DNA from 2 places in the Rossellomorea sp. y25 genome. Region 1 is predicted to be linked to the other one. Evidence: predicted binding sites of a transcription regulator. Region 1 holds the regulator's gene; the other holds the start of a gene.
The links. The regulator CtsR, encoded in region 1, represses protease genes until heat stress. The targets are predictions, from matches to a motif close to ATGGTCAATAAAGGTCAAACA.
Positions count from the first base shown of each region.

Region 2: a site for CtsR is predicted at 3,277-3,297, ahead of clpB (ATP-dependent chaperone ClpB). Genes of this name have one in related genera too.

Region 1 is NZ_CP145886.1:107,295-115,743, reverse strand. It holds gene radA (DNA repair protein RadA) at 1-58, opposite strand, end outside; gene clpC (ATP-dependent protease ATP-binding subunit ClpC) at 666-3,113, opposite strand; gene AAEM60_RS00585 (protein arginine kinase) at 3,115-4,197, opposite strand; gene AAEM60_RS00580 (UvrB/UvrC motif-containing protein) at 4,194-4,742, opposite strand; gene AAEM60_RS00575 (CtsR family transcriptional regulator) at 4,762-5,223, opposite strand; rRNA gene rrf (5S ribosomal RNA) at 5,683-5,799, opposite strand; rRNA gene AAEM60_RS00565 (23S ribosomal RNA) at 5,904-8,449, opposite strand, start outside.
Region 2 is NZ_CP145886.1:1,635,983-1,644,431, forward strand. It holds gene AAEM60_RS08145 (prolyl oligopeptidase family serine peptidase) at 1-734, shown strand, start outside; gene AAEM60_RS08150 (metal-sulfur cluster assembly factor) at 820-1,128, shown strand; gene AAEM60_RS08155 (Crp/Fnr family transcriptional regulator) at 1,193-1,885, opposite strand; gene AAEM60_RS08160 (undecaprenyl-diphosphate phosphatase) at 1,958-2,767, opposite strand; gene AAEM60_RS08165 (YjzC family protein) at 2,972-3,151, shown strand; gene clpB (ATP-dependent chaperone ClpB) at 3,313-5,904, shown strand; gene AAEM60_RS08175 (DUF2929 family protein) at 5,943-6,125, opposite strand; gene AAEM60_RS08180 (hydrolase) at 6,396-7,139, shown strand; gene AAEM60_RS08185 (hypothetical protein) at 7,162-7,878, shown strand; gene AAEM60_RS08190 (BMP family ABC transporter substrate-binding protein) at 7,992-8,449, shown strand, end outside.

The DNA.
Region 1 (8,449 bases):
ATTTAGCAGACTCATAACCACATGATGAACATACAAACTTTGTCTTTTTCTTTGCCAATCTATTCTTCTCCTCTTTCACTCTATTTGTTCTTTTTACATTTCATGACAATACCCATTCGAAATGATTGTATCGGTTTTATGTACTGTATTCAATTTAGGACCCTTCGAAAAGCACAGGTGGCTTGCTTAGAGGCGACAAGCATAAGACGAGTTAACCGGAAAGGCGTTTTTTGCCTTTTTGGTTAACTTGGCTTATGACCTCGAGCCTCTAGCCACCGGAGCTAGACAATAAGAAAAGCGCAGGTGGCTTGCCCAGAGGCGACAAGCATAAGACGAGTTAACCGGAAAGGCGGTTTTTTGCCTTTTTGGTTAACTTGGCTTATGACCTCGAGCCTCTAGCCACCGGAGCTAGACAATAAGAAAAGCGCAGGTGGCTTGCCCAGAGGCGACAAGCATAAGACGAGTTAACCGGAAAGGCGTTTTTTGCCTTTTTGGTTAACTTGGCTTATGACCTCGAGCCTCTAGCCACCGGAGCTAGACAATAAGAAAAGCGCAGGTGGCTTGCCCAGAGGCGACAAGCTTTTCCAGAGCTCATCAAAGGTATCCATTATTATAAAAGAGGTACACGAAAAACATAAACGTGTACCTCTTTTTTCACCTTTGTATTAAGTAGGAGTATTAGCTGCTTCTTCTTCTTTTACCTTTACAACAAACTCACTATCTTCTACATCAATAACAATATTCTGACCTGTCAGCACCTTGCCTCTTAATAACTCCTCTGACAGTTTATCCTCTACATGTTTCTGAATGGCCCGACGCAGTGGGCGCGCACCGTATTCAGGATCGAATCCTTCATCTGCTATTTTTTCTTTAGCAGCAGCAGATAGCTCTAAATGAATATCCTGCTCTTTCAAGCGACTTGTCAGTTGGTTTGACATTAGTGTCACAATCTCTTTCAGGTGATCTTTTTCAAGTGAGTGGAAGACAATGATTTCATCGATACGGTTAAGGAACTCTGGTCGGAACGCACGTTTCAGCTCTTCCATTACCTTACCTTTCATATCCTTATAATCCTGCTTTCCATCTTGAATATTGAACCCAACATATTTGTTGCTCTTAAGGGACTGGGCGCCAACGTTGGATGTCATGATCAACACCGTGTTTCTGAAGTCTACCGTTCTTCCTTTTGAGTCTGTCAAACGACCATCTTCCAAGACTTGAAGGAGGATGTTAAATACATCAGGATGTGCCTTTTCAATTTCATCTAAAAGTACGACGGAATATGGCTTACGGCGAACTTTTTCTGTTAACTGACCGCCTTCTTCATATCCTACATACCCTGGAGGAGAACCTACTAAACGTGAAGTCGAATGCTTCTCCATGTACTCAGACATATCGATGCGGATCATGGCATCCTCGTCACCGAACATAGATTCCGCTAATGCACGGGCAAGTTCCGTTTTCCCTACTCCTGTCGGTCCTAAGAAAATAAAGGAACCAATCGGACGCTTCGGATCTTTCAGCCCTGCTCTTGCACGACGGACCGCTTTCGATACTGCTACGACTGCTTCAGATTGACCAATGACTCTGGAATGAAGGATCTCTTCTAACTTAAGTAATCGATCCGTCTCAGTCTGGGCAAGTTTCGATACCGGCACTCCCGTCCAGTTCGATACAACCTTCGCAATATCTTCTACCGTCACTTCCGTATTTTCCTGACCTTGCTTTTCTTTCCATGTGTTCTTCGTTTCTTCCAGCTCTTCACGAAGCTTTTGCTCTGAATCTCTTAGAGAAGCTGCTTTTTCAAACTCTTGGCTTTGAACCGCTGCATCCTTCTCTTTACGGATTTCTTCCAGCTTTGCTTCAAGCTCTTTCAGGTTTGGCGGCGTTGTATAAGAACGTAAGCGCACCTTAGACCCAGCTTCATCAATTAAATCAATTGCCTTATCCGGTAAGAAGCGGTCTGAAATGTAGCGATCAGACAGTTTCACTGCCGCATCAATCGCTTCATCTGTGATCGATACGCGGTGATGGGCTTCATAACGATCGCGTAAGCCCTTGAGAATCTGAATAGACTCTTCTGCCGTTGGCTCATTGACTTGAATTGGTTGGAAACGACGCTCCAGCGCAGCATCCTTTTCAATATATTTACGGTACTCATCTAATGTTGTCGCACCGATACATTGTAACTCTCCACGAGCAAGAGATGGTTTTAAAATGTTCGATGCATCGATGGCGCCTTCAGCTCCGCCTGCTCCGATTAACGTATGAAGCTCATCGATGAACAGGATGATATTACCTGCCTGACGAATTTCATCCATTACTTTCTTTAATCGATCCTCGAATTCACCGCGGTATTTCGTACCGGCTACCACTGTACCCATATCCAGGGTCATTACGCGTTTATCCCGAAGGATTTCAGGCACTTCATTTGCAATGATCTGTTGTGCAAGGCCCTCGGCAATCGCTGTCTTACCTACACCAGGCTCACCGATTAACACCGGGTTATTCTTCGTACGGCGACTTAAAACTTCAATGACACGCTGAATTTCTTTGCTTCGTCCGATAACCGGATCTAAGCTTCCTTCACGGGCGATTGCCGTTAAGTCCCGGGCTAAGCTATCAAGGGTAGGCGTATTGGCATTGGCATTGCCCGCGCCCTGGTGGTTGCTTGAGTCATTACTTCCTAGTAACTGCAATACTTGCTGTCTTGCTTTATTTAAGCTGACACCAAGATTTCCGAGTACACGAGCGGCTACTCCTTCACCTTCACGAATTAACCCTAATAAAATATGTTCTGTTCCTACATATGAGTGTCCCAGTTTACGAGCCTCATCCATAGAAAGCTCAATCACTTTCTTCGCTCTGGGTGTATAATGAATCGTTTGAGATTTCTCGGTTCCTTTCCCGATCAACCCCTCCACTTCTTTCTGAATCTTTTCAGGGCTCAGTCCCAACGCCGTAAGTGCTTTAGCGGCAATTCCTTCACCCTCGCGGACAAGTCCCAATAAAATATGTTCAGTACCAATATTACTGTGCGCCAAACGAATCGCTTCTTCTTGAGCTAACGCTAATACCTTTTGTGCTCTTTCTGTAAATCGACCAAACATCATATTATTTTTCCTCCTCACATGTATCCTTATCTAACTTAATTCGCTCTCGAATCAAAGAAGACCTTCTTATATCTCTTTCATTTGGTCTCAATGGACCTCCAGAATATTGTTGTAAAAATCCCGGTTGGGTTAAAATCATTAGTTCATTCAATATATTCTTAGATATGACTTTGATGTATCCTAAATCAATCCCAAGCCTGACATCCGATAAACACTTAGCTGCTTCCTTGGACTCAATAATTCGACTGTGCTCCAACACACCAAGTGAACGAAAGATCCTATCTTCTAATTGTATGTTAGACGTTTTAACTAATGCGTCCCTTGCCGATTGTTCTTTATCGATGATCTGTTTCACAACACTTAACAAATCTTCCACAATATCTTCCTCTGACTTACCGAGTGTCGTCTGATTCGAAATCTGGAAGATGTTTCCCAACGCCTCGCTGCCTTCTCCATAAATCCCTCTTACCACCAGACCTAATTGGTTAATGGCAGGAATGATACGATTTAACTGCTGGGTCAGGACCAGACCAGGCAAGTGCATCATGACAGAAGCTCTAAGCCCCGTTCCTACATTGGTAGGACAAGTCGTTAAATATCCATGTTTCTCATCAAAAGCAAAATCAAATTCGCTTTCAAACCAATCATCAATCTGATTCGCTCTCTGTAAAGCTTCCTTCAATTGTAAACCTGGATATAAACACTGTATTCGAATATGATCCTCTTCGTTTACCATTATGCTAATATCTTCTTCACTGGATAAAAGGACAGCCCCATAGTTCGTGTCCTCTGCCAAGTTAGGGCTAATAAGGTGTTTCTCCATCAATACCCTCTTTTGGAGTGGCTGAATCTCACTTGTAGGTAAAAATTCTAATTCACCTAATTTCTTCGGGTATAAAGAGAGCTTATCCTTCACGCGATCCACAATTTCTTTTGCTTCCTCAGAAGAATAAAGAGTAGAGAATCGAAAGTCTGTCAGGTTCCTCGCGAGGCGAACCCGTGAGCTGAGAACAATATCCGAATTCGGTCCCTCTTCATTCATCCAAGAACTAACAGCATTTTGTAAAAATCTCTCTAGACTCATCCTTTATCTCCTCCCTCTTTTTTAACATCTTTCTCCAGGGAGCGAATTTCGTCTCGTATCTCTGCTGCTTTTTCAAACTCTTCATCCGCAATCATCGTTTGCAGTTCTGACTTCAACTGCTGAATTTTTTTCTTCACATGAATGGCCCCGCCCATGCGTTCCGGAACCTTCCCGTGATGCTCCACATTTCCACTATGAACACGTTTTAATAGAGGAGTCAGCTCATCTTTGAACGTCTCATAACAATGAGCACACCCAAATCTTCCCACATTAATGAATTGCTGCAAGGTCATTTTACACTTTTCACACTGTAAAACCTCTGTCTTGGGTATTTCCGCTTCCTTTGCCTGCTTAAATGCAGGGGCTATATTAAGAAGACCTGCCAATAGATTGTTCACTGAGAAGCCGGAAGAAGAATCAAACATAAACATTTCACCCTTATCCTGAGCGCATTGCTCGCATAAATGAACCTCTGTCTTTTCCCCATTTATCACCTTGGTAAAATGAAGGGTTGCAGGTCTTTCATTACACTCTTGACAAATCATCCTACTCACCTCTCAAAACTTACTCGTACTTCAATGTATCCAGCATGGCCCTGAGCATTCTTCCCCTCAATACGTCCCGTTCAGGTAAATCGACCATGATCACCGAACGGTCCATTACGCTCAGCATGATCTTTGCTTCCCGTTCAGAGATAATATCCTCTTCTACTAATCGAAACACAATATCAGCTGCCGTATTCTGGCTGATCGTCTGAGTAATGAGTGCTACCAGCTGGTCAATTAGATGAACTTGATCGTGGGCCTTTACTTTCATAATTCTGATATAGCCCCCGCCACCTCGTTTACTCTCTACTACATACCCTCTTTCTATCGTGAACCGGGTATTGATCACATAATTAATTTGAGAAGGAACACATTGAAACTTATCAGCGATCTCGCTTCTTTTAATCTCGACTATCTCACTTTCACTCAGTTCTAAAACATTCTTTAAATAACGTTCAATGATGTCGGATATGTTCCTCATCAAACCTCCTCCTCATTTTGACTTTGACTATATTTGACTATAATTATACAACCGTGTTTTAAACTTTGCAATTATGAAGTTTGACCTTAGAAGTTTTCCTGTTTTAGGAAGGTTTTAAACGTGAAAATGTGAGTTTGTTGGATAGATTTTAGGAAATGGGGCATTGAGAGGGAGTGTTTTTTTATACGGGGAGGGCAGTGATAAGGGTCGGGAGTTGATTTTTGGAGAGGGGTGGAAGGATGGTCGACCTGTGATGTGATGGAATGGTGAATGGTCTATTGGTGTGATTGAGGAAGAGTGAAAGTTAGTAATTTGGATGGATTACTTACACTAAAAAGTTGGATTTATTGGGAATTAGTTTATCTTTTCAGCTGTATAGAGGAGTGATGTTCAATCCACAATCTCAAAAATTCAAACGACAAAAAAAGCAGCTCCTAAGAGCTACTCTTTTTCATATTTGCCTGGCGACGTCCTACTCTCACAGGGGGAGATCCCCCAACTACCATCGGCGCTGAAGAGCTTAACTTCCGTGTTCGGCATGGGAACGGGTGTGACCTCTTCGCCATTGTCACCAGACGAATTATTCAATTGAAGGATTGTTCCTTCAAAACTAGATAAAGAATTGATGTCAAGAAAGCCGAATACCGACCAATTGTTGTTCATTTAAAAAATGACTCTTTGTGGTTAAGTCCTCGATCGATTAGTATCAGTCAACTCCACATGTCGCCATGCTTCCATCTCTGACCTATCTACCTAGTCATCTTCTAGGGATCTTACTCACATACGTGATGGGAAATCTCATCTCGAGGGGGGCTTCATGCTTAGATGCTTTCAGCACTTATCCCTTCCGCACATAGCTACCCAGCGATGCCTTTGGCAAGACAACTGGTACACCAGCGGTGCGTCCATCCCGGTCCTCTCGTACTAAGGACAGCTCCTCTCAAATTTCCTGCGCCCACGACGGATAGGGACCGAACTGTCTCACGACGTTCTGAACCCAGCTCGCGTACCGCTTTAATGGGCGAACAGCCCAACCCTTGGGACCGACTACAGCCCCAGGATGCGATGAGCCGACATCGAGGTGCCAAACCTCCCCGTCGATGTGGACTCTTGGGGGAGATAAGCCTGTTATCCCCGGGGTAGCTTTTATCCGTTGAGCGATGGCCCTTCCATGCGGAACCACCGGATCACTAAGCCCGACTTTCGTCCCTGCTCGACTTGTAGGTCTCGCAGTCAAGCTCCCTTGTGCCTTTACACTCTGCGAATGATTTCCAACCATTCTGAGGGAACCTTTGGGCGCCTCCGTTACTCTTTAGGAGGCGACCGCCCCAGTCAAACTGCCCACCTGACACTGTCTCCCACCCCGATAAGGGGCGCGGGTTAGAATTTCAATACAGCCAGGGTAGTATCCCACCGATGCCTCCACCGAAGCTGGCGCTCCGGCTTCCAAGGCTCCTACCTATCCTGTACAAGCTGTACCAAAATTCAATATCAGGCTACAGTAAAGCTCCACGGGGTCTTTCCGTCCTGTCGCGGGTAACCTGCATCTTCACAGGTACTATAATTTCACCGAGTCTCTCGTTGAGACAGTGCCCAGATCGTTACGCCTTTCGTGCGGGTCGGAACTTACCCGACAAGGAATTTCGCTACCTTAGGACCGTTATAGTTACGGCCGCCGTTTACTGGGGCTTCGATTCGCACCTTCGCTTGCGCTAAGCACTCCTCTTAACCTTCCAGCACCGGGCAGGCGTCAGCCCCTATACTTCGCCTTACGGCTTCGCAGAGACCTGTGTTTTTGCTAAACAGTCGCCTGGGCCTATTCACTGCGGCTCTCTCGGGCTTGCACCCTACCAGAGCACCCCTTCTCCCGAAGTTACGGGGTCATTTTGCCGAGTTCCTTAACGAGAGTTCTCTCGCTCACCTTAGGATTCTCTCCTCGCCTACCTGTGTCGGTTTGCGGTACGGGCACCTTTTTCCTCGCTAGAGGCTTTTCTTGGCAGTGTGGAATCAGGAACTTCGCTACTATAATTCGCTCGCTATCACAGCTCAGCCTTCACGATGATGGGATTTGCCTCATCATCAGCCTAACTGCTTAGACGCACATATCCAGCAGTGCGCTTACCCTATCCTCCTGCGTCCCCCCATTGCTCAAACGGAAAAGAGGTGGTACAGGAATATCAACCTGTTGTCCATCGTCTACGCCTATCGGCCTCGACTTAGGTCCCGACTAACCCTGAGCGGACGAGCCTTCCTCAGGAAACCTTAGGCATTCGGTGGATGGGATTCTCACCCATCTTTCGCTACTCATACCGGCATTCTCACTTCTAAGCACTCCACCAGTCCTTACGGTCTAGCTTCGCAGTCCTTAGAACGCTCTCCTACCACTGACACCTAGAGGTGTCAATCCACAGCTTCGGTGATACGTTTAGCCCCGGTACATTTTCGGCGCAGAGTCACTCGACCAGTGAGCTATTACGCACTCTTTAAATGGTGGCTGCTTCTAAGCCAACATCCTGGTTGTCTAAGCAACTCCACATCCTTTTCCACTTAACGTATACTTTGGGACCTTAGCTGGTGGTCTGGGCTGTTTCCCTTTCGACTACGGATCTTATCACTCGCAGTCTGACTCCCATGGATAAGTCTTTGGCATTCGGAGTTTGTCTGAATTCGGTAACCCGATGAGGGCCCCTAGTCCAAACAGTGCTCTACCTCCAAGACTCTTACACATGAGGCTAGCCCTAAAGCTATTTCGGAGAGAACCAGCTATCTCCAAGTTCGATTGGAATTTCTCCGCTACCCACACCTCATCCCCGCACTTTTCAACGTGCGTGGGTTCGGACCTCCATTCAGTGTTACCTGAACTTCATCCTGGACATGGGTAGATCACCTGGTTTCGGGTCTACGACCACATACTCATTCGCCCTATTCAGACTCGCTTTCGCTGCGGCTCCGTCTCATCGACTTAACCTTGCATGGGATCGTAACTCGCCGGTTCATTCTACAAAAGGCACGCCATCACCCGTTAACGGGCTCTGACTACTTGTAGGCACACGGTTTCAGGTTCTATTTCACTCCCCTTCCGGGGTGCTTTTCACCTTTCCCTCACGGTACTGGTTCACTATCGGTCACTAGGGAGTATTTAGCCTTGGGAGATGGTCCTCCCAGCTTCCGACGGGATTTCACGTGTCCCGCCGTACTCAGGATCCACTCAAGAGGGAATGAAGTT
Region 2 (8,449 bases), 1.5 Mb from region 1:
TTCTTCATCTCGTGAAGGAAGAGGATGTAGATAAGCCAATACCCGTTTGCTTTTTCATTCACGGATTTACGAGTGCGAAAGAGCATAATTTACATTATGCCTATTATTTGGCTGAAAAGGGATTCAGAGTCATCCTTCCCGATTGTTTAGAGCACGGAGAACGATCTACTGGCAAATCAGAGCATCAATTAGGAGAAGTCTTCTGGAAGATCGTCTTACATACGATTCATGAATTATCGACTCTTAAAGGGCATTTCGAAGAAAAAGGATTGCTCGTACCAAATGGAATCGGGGTTGCAGGGACCTCTATGGGTGGGATTGTCACACTTGGAGCGTTAACTCAATATGAGTGGATTTCATCTGCTGTCTCGTTAATGGGAAATCCTACATATGTGAAATTTGCTCAAGCCCAGTTAGCTCAAGTCGAATCGTTAGGTTATGAATTGCCATTCAGTGAAGAAGAAATAGGAAATATGTTAAATGAACTCGCTCACTACGACTTAAGTCTTCAGCCTGAGAAACTTGGGGGCAGACCTCTTATGTTCTGGCACGGAAAACGGGACAAGGTTGTACCGTTTAACCTTACACAAGAGTTCTACCAGAGCATCCTGCCTTATTATGAATCACAGGAAGACAACCTGTTATTTATTGAAGACGATAAAGCAGATCATAAAGTATCAAGAGAAGGCGTGTTAAAGCTGGTAGAGTGGTTTGAGAAGCATTTATCAGCCTAACCTTTTGTTTTATGCACGTTAATTTGTTAAGATGAGTAGTGAAAATAGATAAGCATCAAGCATGGATAGAGGAAGGAGAGTTAGCATGGATCAGGATCTTAAAGATAATTTGATGGGTGCACTTGAACAGGTTGTTGACCCTGAATTAGGAATAGACATTGTTAATTTAGGTCTGGTATATGACGTGGATCTAGATGAAGAAGGTAAAGCAACGGTCACTATGACCCTTACGTCAATGGGCTGCCCACTCGCTGGTACCATTGTCGATCAAGTGAAAACAGCTCTAAGTGACATTCCGGAAGTAAAAGAAACAGAAGTAGACATCGTCTGGAATCCACCATGGAGCAAAGACAACATGTCCCGCTATGCGAAAATTGCATTGGGAATCAGATAATACCGATATGTAAAAAATCCCCCTGAGGCAAGGGTTGCTTCAGGGGGATTTTTTGTTGAAACGTTTAATCAATCCGACAAATCGAAACCGGACAATTCTCACAATCGATTTCATCTTTAAGGTAGTTCAAATCAAGAATCGTGATATATCCTTTTTCCGACACAAGGACGTTTTCTTTCTTTAATTCACTCAGCAGCCGATTCACGACTTCCCTGGAGGAACCACAGAAATTGGCGAGTTCCTGGTTGGTTAACGGAAAATCAATTAGAATGCCCTTTTCAACTGTTTTTCCGTAACTGTTGGACATACGGATCAGCGTTGAGTAAAGTGCACCTTTTTTCCCGTGAAGAATAAGATCGCGAAACTTCGTTTGGTTTTGTTGATTCTGAATTTGGATCCATTTTAGCCATTGGATGGTCAAGTTACTGTTATTGGATAGTTTTTCTTCGAAGACCTCTTTTGGTAACGCATAAATCTCCGTATTCTCAAGCATTTTTGCACTGAGCATGTAGTATGCATCTTTACTGAATAACGTTAATTCACCAATCACATCATGACTTGAACAGATCCGTAAAGACAATTCCCGTCCGTCAGGAATCACTTTGCTGATTTGGACACGACCGCTTTTAATCAAATATAACTCGTGAGCAGGCCTTCCCTCTTGAAACAGGAAGGATCCTTTTTTGAAATTTTTCACCGTTTTTTTCTCGAAAAATAGTTGCTTAATCTCGGAAGGAACTTCTAGATTTTCACTCATGAGATCACATCATTTCCATCATAATGTCTTATACTCAAAGCTTACCAAAGGAAACAGACAGATAGAAGGGAATTAAGCGAAAATTAATACAGCAGCTCCGACAACGGCACAATAAACGGCAAAATATTTCAAGTTTCCTTTAGCCATAATATTCATGAACCACTTTAATGAGAAGTATGAAGCAATAAGTGATGCAATGAACGCAACTAAGTATGGAATGGCCATTGAAGCAAGATTCGGATCCTCTATAAGATCACTTATTCCGAATACCATAACCCCTACACTTACTGGAATATAGAGGAGGAAAGAGAAACGCAATGCCGTTTCAGCCTTCATTCCACTAGCCATTGCAGCTACGATGGTTGCACCGGAACGACTGATTCCAGGAATAAGGGCCACAGCCTGAGCAAGACCTATGATGATGGCGTCTTTGACATTTAAGTCACCGTCATTTTTTCTTCCTCGAAGGTTACGGATTAACCATAAGGCAATACCTGTAATAATAAGTGTAATTCCTACTGTGATAACAGATGTTAAATGTTCCTCAATCACGTCTCCGAATAATACACCAATCACCCCGGCTGGGATCGTACCAATCAATAAGTAAACAATGAAATGAAAATCACGTTTCGTTTCAGGTGTTTTATGTTTGAAATAGCCTAAGCCATTCACGATCAGACGCATGATATCTTCACGGTAAATAATGAGTACAGCCACTAATGAAGCTGTATTAACCAGGATTTCAAATGTCAAGGTGGCATCCTTTATACCAAGGAAATGCTGGGCTAACAATAAGTGCCCGCTGGATGAAATAGGGATTGGTTCAGTAAACCCTTGAAAAATCCCTAAAAACAAGTATTTCATAATCAGATAAAAATCCATTGTGTATCCTCCAAGCTTTTTTTCTCCACAGTTTTTAATTTAACACCATAAAGGGAAAGACTGTAAAGCCTTTTTCCAAATGTTAACCGAACCGTAACTTGTTTATCATATAAAGCATTCTGATATCCTTCATCTGGCATGCATGAATGTTCGGCCTTGTAGAAAAATAGTAAGGAAGCATCGCTTCGAAAAGGAGGGGTAAGAATGGGACAGTCACGACAATTTAAAGCTGGAGAAAAAGCACCTAATAATGGAGAGTATATAGAAATTGGTGAAACTGGAAGCATGGTGAAAAATCCGCAAAAACTACGGTTGAAAGCGGGAGACCGATTTCCTGAAAACTCCAACCATAATCGTCTTTGGACGTATATGAGAAAACCTTAACCCCATAAGGAACAAGGATGTCGTGGCGACTGTTCACTATTTAGCATGAATGGTGACGTCTATCGGAGGCACTCCTTGTTCCTTTTTCTTTTCCTTTTTTCATCGAAAGGGATATAATAGATGTAAAGGTCAATAAAGGTCAAAATCCGAGGTGAAGCACGATGAAATTTGATAATATGACTCACAGCATTCAAGAAGGATTGGTTTCTGCAGGAGAGGCAGCTAAAGAAAAATTACATACAGATATCACCCTGCTTCATTTGTGGAAATCTCTCCTTGGTTCAGAAAACAGTTTTCTTCGAACGATATATGCCCGTGGAGGGGTAAAAGTAGATGGCCTAAGAGAATGGATTGATGACAGATTAAACGATATCCCTGCTGTGGAGGGAGAAGGGCTGCAGTATGGACAGTTTTTCGCAAGAGATATTCATCAGCTTATGCAAGATAGTGAGGCCTTAAAGACTAAATGGGAAGATGACTATGTATCGGTCGAACATCTTGCCCTTGGGTTATTCATCCAAAGGAACCACCCGATTACGACATACTTAACCAAACATCATCTGACAGAAAAAGAATTAAAGGAGATTATTGAAACGATCAGAGGAGGGAGCAAGGTGAACACACAGAACCCTGAAGTAAAATATGAAGCGTTGAAAAAGTATGGGAGGGATCTTGTTGCCGATGTAAAGTCGGGGAGGATAGATCCAGTCATAGGCAGGGACAGTGAAATCCGCCATGTGATACGTATCCTTTCCCGTAAGACGAAAAATAATCCTGTTCTTATAGGGGAGCCTGGAGTCGGGAAGACTGCGATCGTTGAAGGACTCGCACAGCGGATTGTCAGAAAAGATGTCCCGGAGGGCTTGAAGGATAAAACCATCTTCGAATTGGATATGAGCTCTTTGGTTGCTGGTGCCAAGTTCAGGGGAGAGTTTGAAGAACGGCTAAAGGCAGTATTGCAGGAAGTGAAAAAGAGTGAGGGTCGCATTCTTCTGTTTATCGATGAACTTCATACGATTGTCGGCGCAGGGAAGACGGAAGGAGCAATGGATGCGGGTAATATCTTGAAGCCGATGCTTGCGAGGGGAGAGCTGCATTGTATAGGTGCGACGACTCTCAATGAATACCGTAAGTACATCGAAAAGGATCCCGCTTTGGAAAGGCGATTTCAACAAGTTCTCGTTCAGGAGCCCAATGTAGAAGATACGATATCAATTTTAAGAGGCTTGAAGGAACGTTTTGAAATTCATCATGGAGTCAATATTCATGACCGGGCCATTGTGGCAGCTTCTAAACTTTCTGACCGCTACATTTCTGACCGATTCCTGCCGGACAAAGCCATTGATTTAATCGACGAGGCATGTGCGATGATCCGTACCGAAATTGACTCTATGCCGTCAGAATTGGATGAAGTCACACGTAAAGTGATGCAGCTTGAAATTGAAGAAGCAGCTCTAAATAAGGAAAAGGATCCGGCAAGCCTTGAACGACTCGATAGAATCCGTGAAGATTTAAGTAATCTGAAGGAAAAAGCGACCGCGATGAAGTTAAAATGGGAGCAAGAGAAAGAGAGTATTGGGATTGTTCAGGAGAAGCGGGAAGAACTGGAGAAGCTCAGGCGCATGCTGGAAGAAGCAGAAAGTGATTATGATCTCAACAAAGCAGCAGAGCTTCGTCATGGCAGGATTCCTGCAATGGAAAAAGAGCTTGATACAGTTGAGCAAGAGATGATGAAAGAGCAGGATGGACGCCTGCTGCGAGAAGAAGTAACGGAGGAAGAAGTAGCCAATATTGTATCGAGATGGACAGGGATACCAGTCACTAAACTTGTAGAAGGTGAACGAGAGAAGCTGTTGAAGCTTGATCGTATTCTGCATGAACGGGTGATCGGGCAGGATGAGGCTGTTCAATTGGTGAGTGACGCCGTTATACGTGCGAGAGCAGGGATTAAAGATCCGAATCGTCCGATTGGTTCATTCATTTTCTTAGGTCCTACGGGAGTAGGGAAGACAGAGCTTGCGAAGACACTTGCTCATACGTTGTTTGATAGTGAGGAACAGATGATCCGAATTGATATGTCTGAATATATGGAGAAGCATGCCGTTTCACGTTTGATCGGTGCACCTCCGGGATATGTAGGATATGAAGAAGGCGGTCAGCTGACAGAAGCAATTAGACGAAAACCCTATTCGGTCATTCTTCTTGATGAAATTGAAAAAGCTCATCCAGAAGTATTCAATATTCTTCTGCAAATGCTCGATGATGGGAGGATAACCGATTCTCAAGGAAGGACGGTTGATTGTAAGAACACGGTGATCATTATGACTTCTAACATCGGATCTTCTCATCTCCTCGAACGAAATAAGGGGGAAGAGGAAATGGATATAGAAACGAAGAACCTGGTCATGAGTCAGCTTCGTTCCTCTTTCAGACCGGAGTTCCTTAACAGGGTCGACGACATTATTCTCTTTAAACCATTGAGCATTGAGAATATAAAAGGGATCATCGATAAGCTGGTGGAAGATTTACAAAAACGAGTGGAAGAACAGCATATTTCACTGTCATTGACTGAGAGTGCAAAAGAATTTATAGCACAGTCGGCTTATGATCCAGTTTATGGTGCGCGCCCTCTGAAAAGGTATTTGCAGAGAGAAGTAGAAACCAAACTGGCAAGAGAATTGATTGCTGGAAATATTAAAACGAATGATACCATCACCATTGAGGCAGGGGAAAATGGCTTATTGATCAGTTAGGACCAAATAAAAAAAGCAGCCGGATCTGGCTGCTTTTTTTAGTGCTTTTCGACTGGCTCGTTTGGAATAACAAGCGTGATAATGAATACTAATACCGTTACACAAACCGATAAAATTAATCCTGTTTCAAAGTGAAAAGCAGTTCCATTCATTGAACTTACAACGTAAGTTAACATTTCAGTAAGAGCAAATGCCCAGAAAAACATCCAGAAAAATCTCACGCCAAGTCACCTCATTCCTATGTAATCAACTAATTTATTAGCAATTTGTAACCAATTTCAATCTTTTTTATCTTACCACAGCTTCAGGAAATAATAAATGACTAATCTGTGAAATGTAACCCTTATCATCTTTCCATACCACTCCTGCATAATCGATGGAGGTAACCGACTAAATTTGCAAATATATGGGGTTCTATGGGCTATCTCCCTGACCAATGTTTTCTCCTTACATAAACTATAATGACTTACTATGTAAAAGGAGAAATTCTAATGTATCAGCGATTGTTTCAATTAGAGCAAGAGTGGTGCATGATTCATTATCCTGAACGCCCAAATGGATTCGCTGTAATGGTTATAGGAGATTCCCATCACTATGTAGATGATAAGAGCAGCTTTTGGGTACAACATGAGGCACGCTACAAGTGGATTCAAGAGCTGACCGCCAAAGGATATATTGTTTATTATAGTAATCTTTATGGAGCGAATTGGGGTAGCGATCAAGCCGTGCAGTTAGCCAAGCGACTTTATCAACATGTAAAACGATCTGAAATCATTAATGGAAAGATTCATATATTGGCCGAAGGAATGGGAGCGTTGGTGTTGAAAAACCTCTACCCAAAAATGGAACTAGATATTAGAAGTGCCGTTATGCTCTCACCCTGTGTGTCACTATATGATCATTTAGAACAAGAGAAGGAACAGAAATTCTTTTATAAAAAGATAATAAAAGAACTAGCGCACACGTTTCGATTGAAAGAGGAGGACTGCGAAGCATTCATCAGTCAACAATCAAAGGACTACGAAGTATTTAAAAACATCTCGATTCCACTTTATATTGTTCAGTCAACGACTCTTAATCGTTATAAAAATCAATTCACTCTCATAAAAGATATATATACAGAGCGTTTAGAAAAAGGAACATCAACGGATTTATTCTTTGTGCTTCCTGAAAAGCGTGCTTCTCTCGGAGGGAAATTTGCCTCATACTTTTCTTTACATGAGAAAGAGTTATAACAAACACATTGGAGTGATTGACTTGAATCATGCATTCGTTTTTGCTGCTCAGCAGTTCTTGGGATTTGAACTATGTGATGCCCTTCTTGAGAATGGATGGACCGTGACCGCAATTGATGAAAACAAAGAAGTGAAGGATAAGTGGTTAGAAATTGGAAGGAACTCAAACATTCAATATGTTCCTTATGAAGACTGGGATAAGGAAATACAATCTGGATGCCGTGTGTTCCTTCCATATTATGATCAGGTAAGAGAGAATAAAGTGAGTTACTTGTCAGAAGTAGAAGGGCTGATTTCAAAAAATGAACAACCTCTCACGATCATTCGAATTTATCCCAATAGTGCGATAAATCATAACCATAAGGAAGAAGGAACCGTATTTTACCTTCCAACTTTATACGGAATTCACCAGCCGAATGACTTTCTGTTTGCTCGACTTTTGATTGGAGAAGATGTTGACTCCAATTACATTGATGATCCAAGTGGAGCGATCTATGTGAAGGACGCTGCCCGTTCCATTGTAAATCATTCATCCAATACAGAAGTCTATACGGTGAAAGCACTCTCAAGCAAAAGCTGGAATGAAGCCTTATCTTATGTGACGAAGAGATCTTTTTCACCCCCGCGCATGAATGCCGAACCAAATGGTAAAGAGCTTATTGTCAAACCTTCTAAGTCTCATGAAAGGATATTGAAGGAACAATTAAGAGGGATCACTTTGCATGAAATTCAGGAATAAGAAAATTTTTTCTTTCCATGTAGATAGGGATGAGGGTAAAATAAGTATGATGTAAACATTTTCTATTGATTCTTTTTATAGATGCTGCACGGGCTTTAAAGGAGTTGCTGCAAATGAGTAAGAAATTTTACACCATTTTCTTGATTGTATTCCTCATTGGAATAAGTGGTTGTTCAGCAGGAAACAGTGCTGAAATAGAAAAAGTTGGTTTACTGGTTCCGGAAACCGTAGACGATGGGGTTTGGGGAACAAAAGGATACAAAGGATTATTAAAGATTCAATCCGATTATGATGCTGACGTCTTCTATAAAGAGAGTATAAAGAATGATACATCAATTAAACAAGCGGTAAAAGCATATAATGATGATGAAGTTACTTTAGTGTTTGGTCACGGAAGTGAATATTCCAAGATATTTAACACCCTTTCCGGTGAGTATCCCAATATGCATTTTGTAAGCTTTAATGGAAATGCCACAGAGGAGAATACAACCAGTCTACAATTTAAAGGCTATGCAATGGGCTTCTTCGGAGGCATGACAGCAGCCTATCAATCTAAAACGAATAAAGTCGG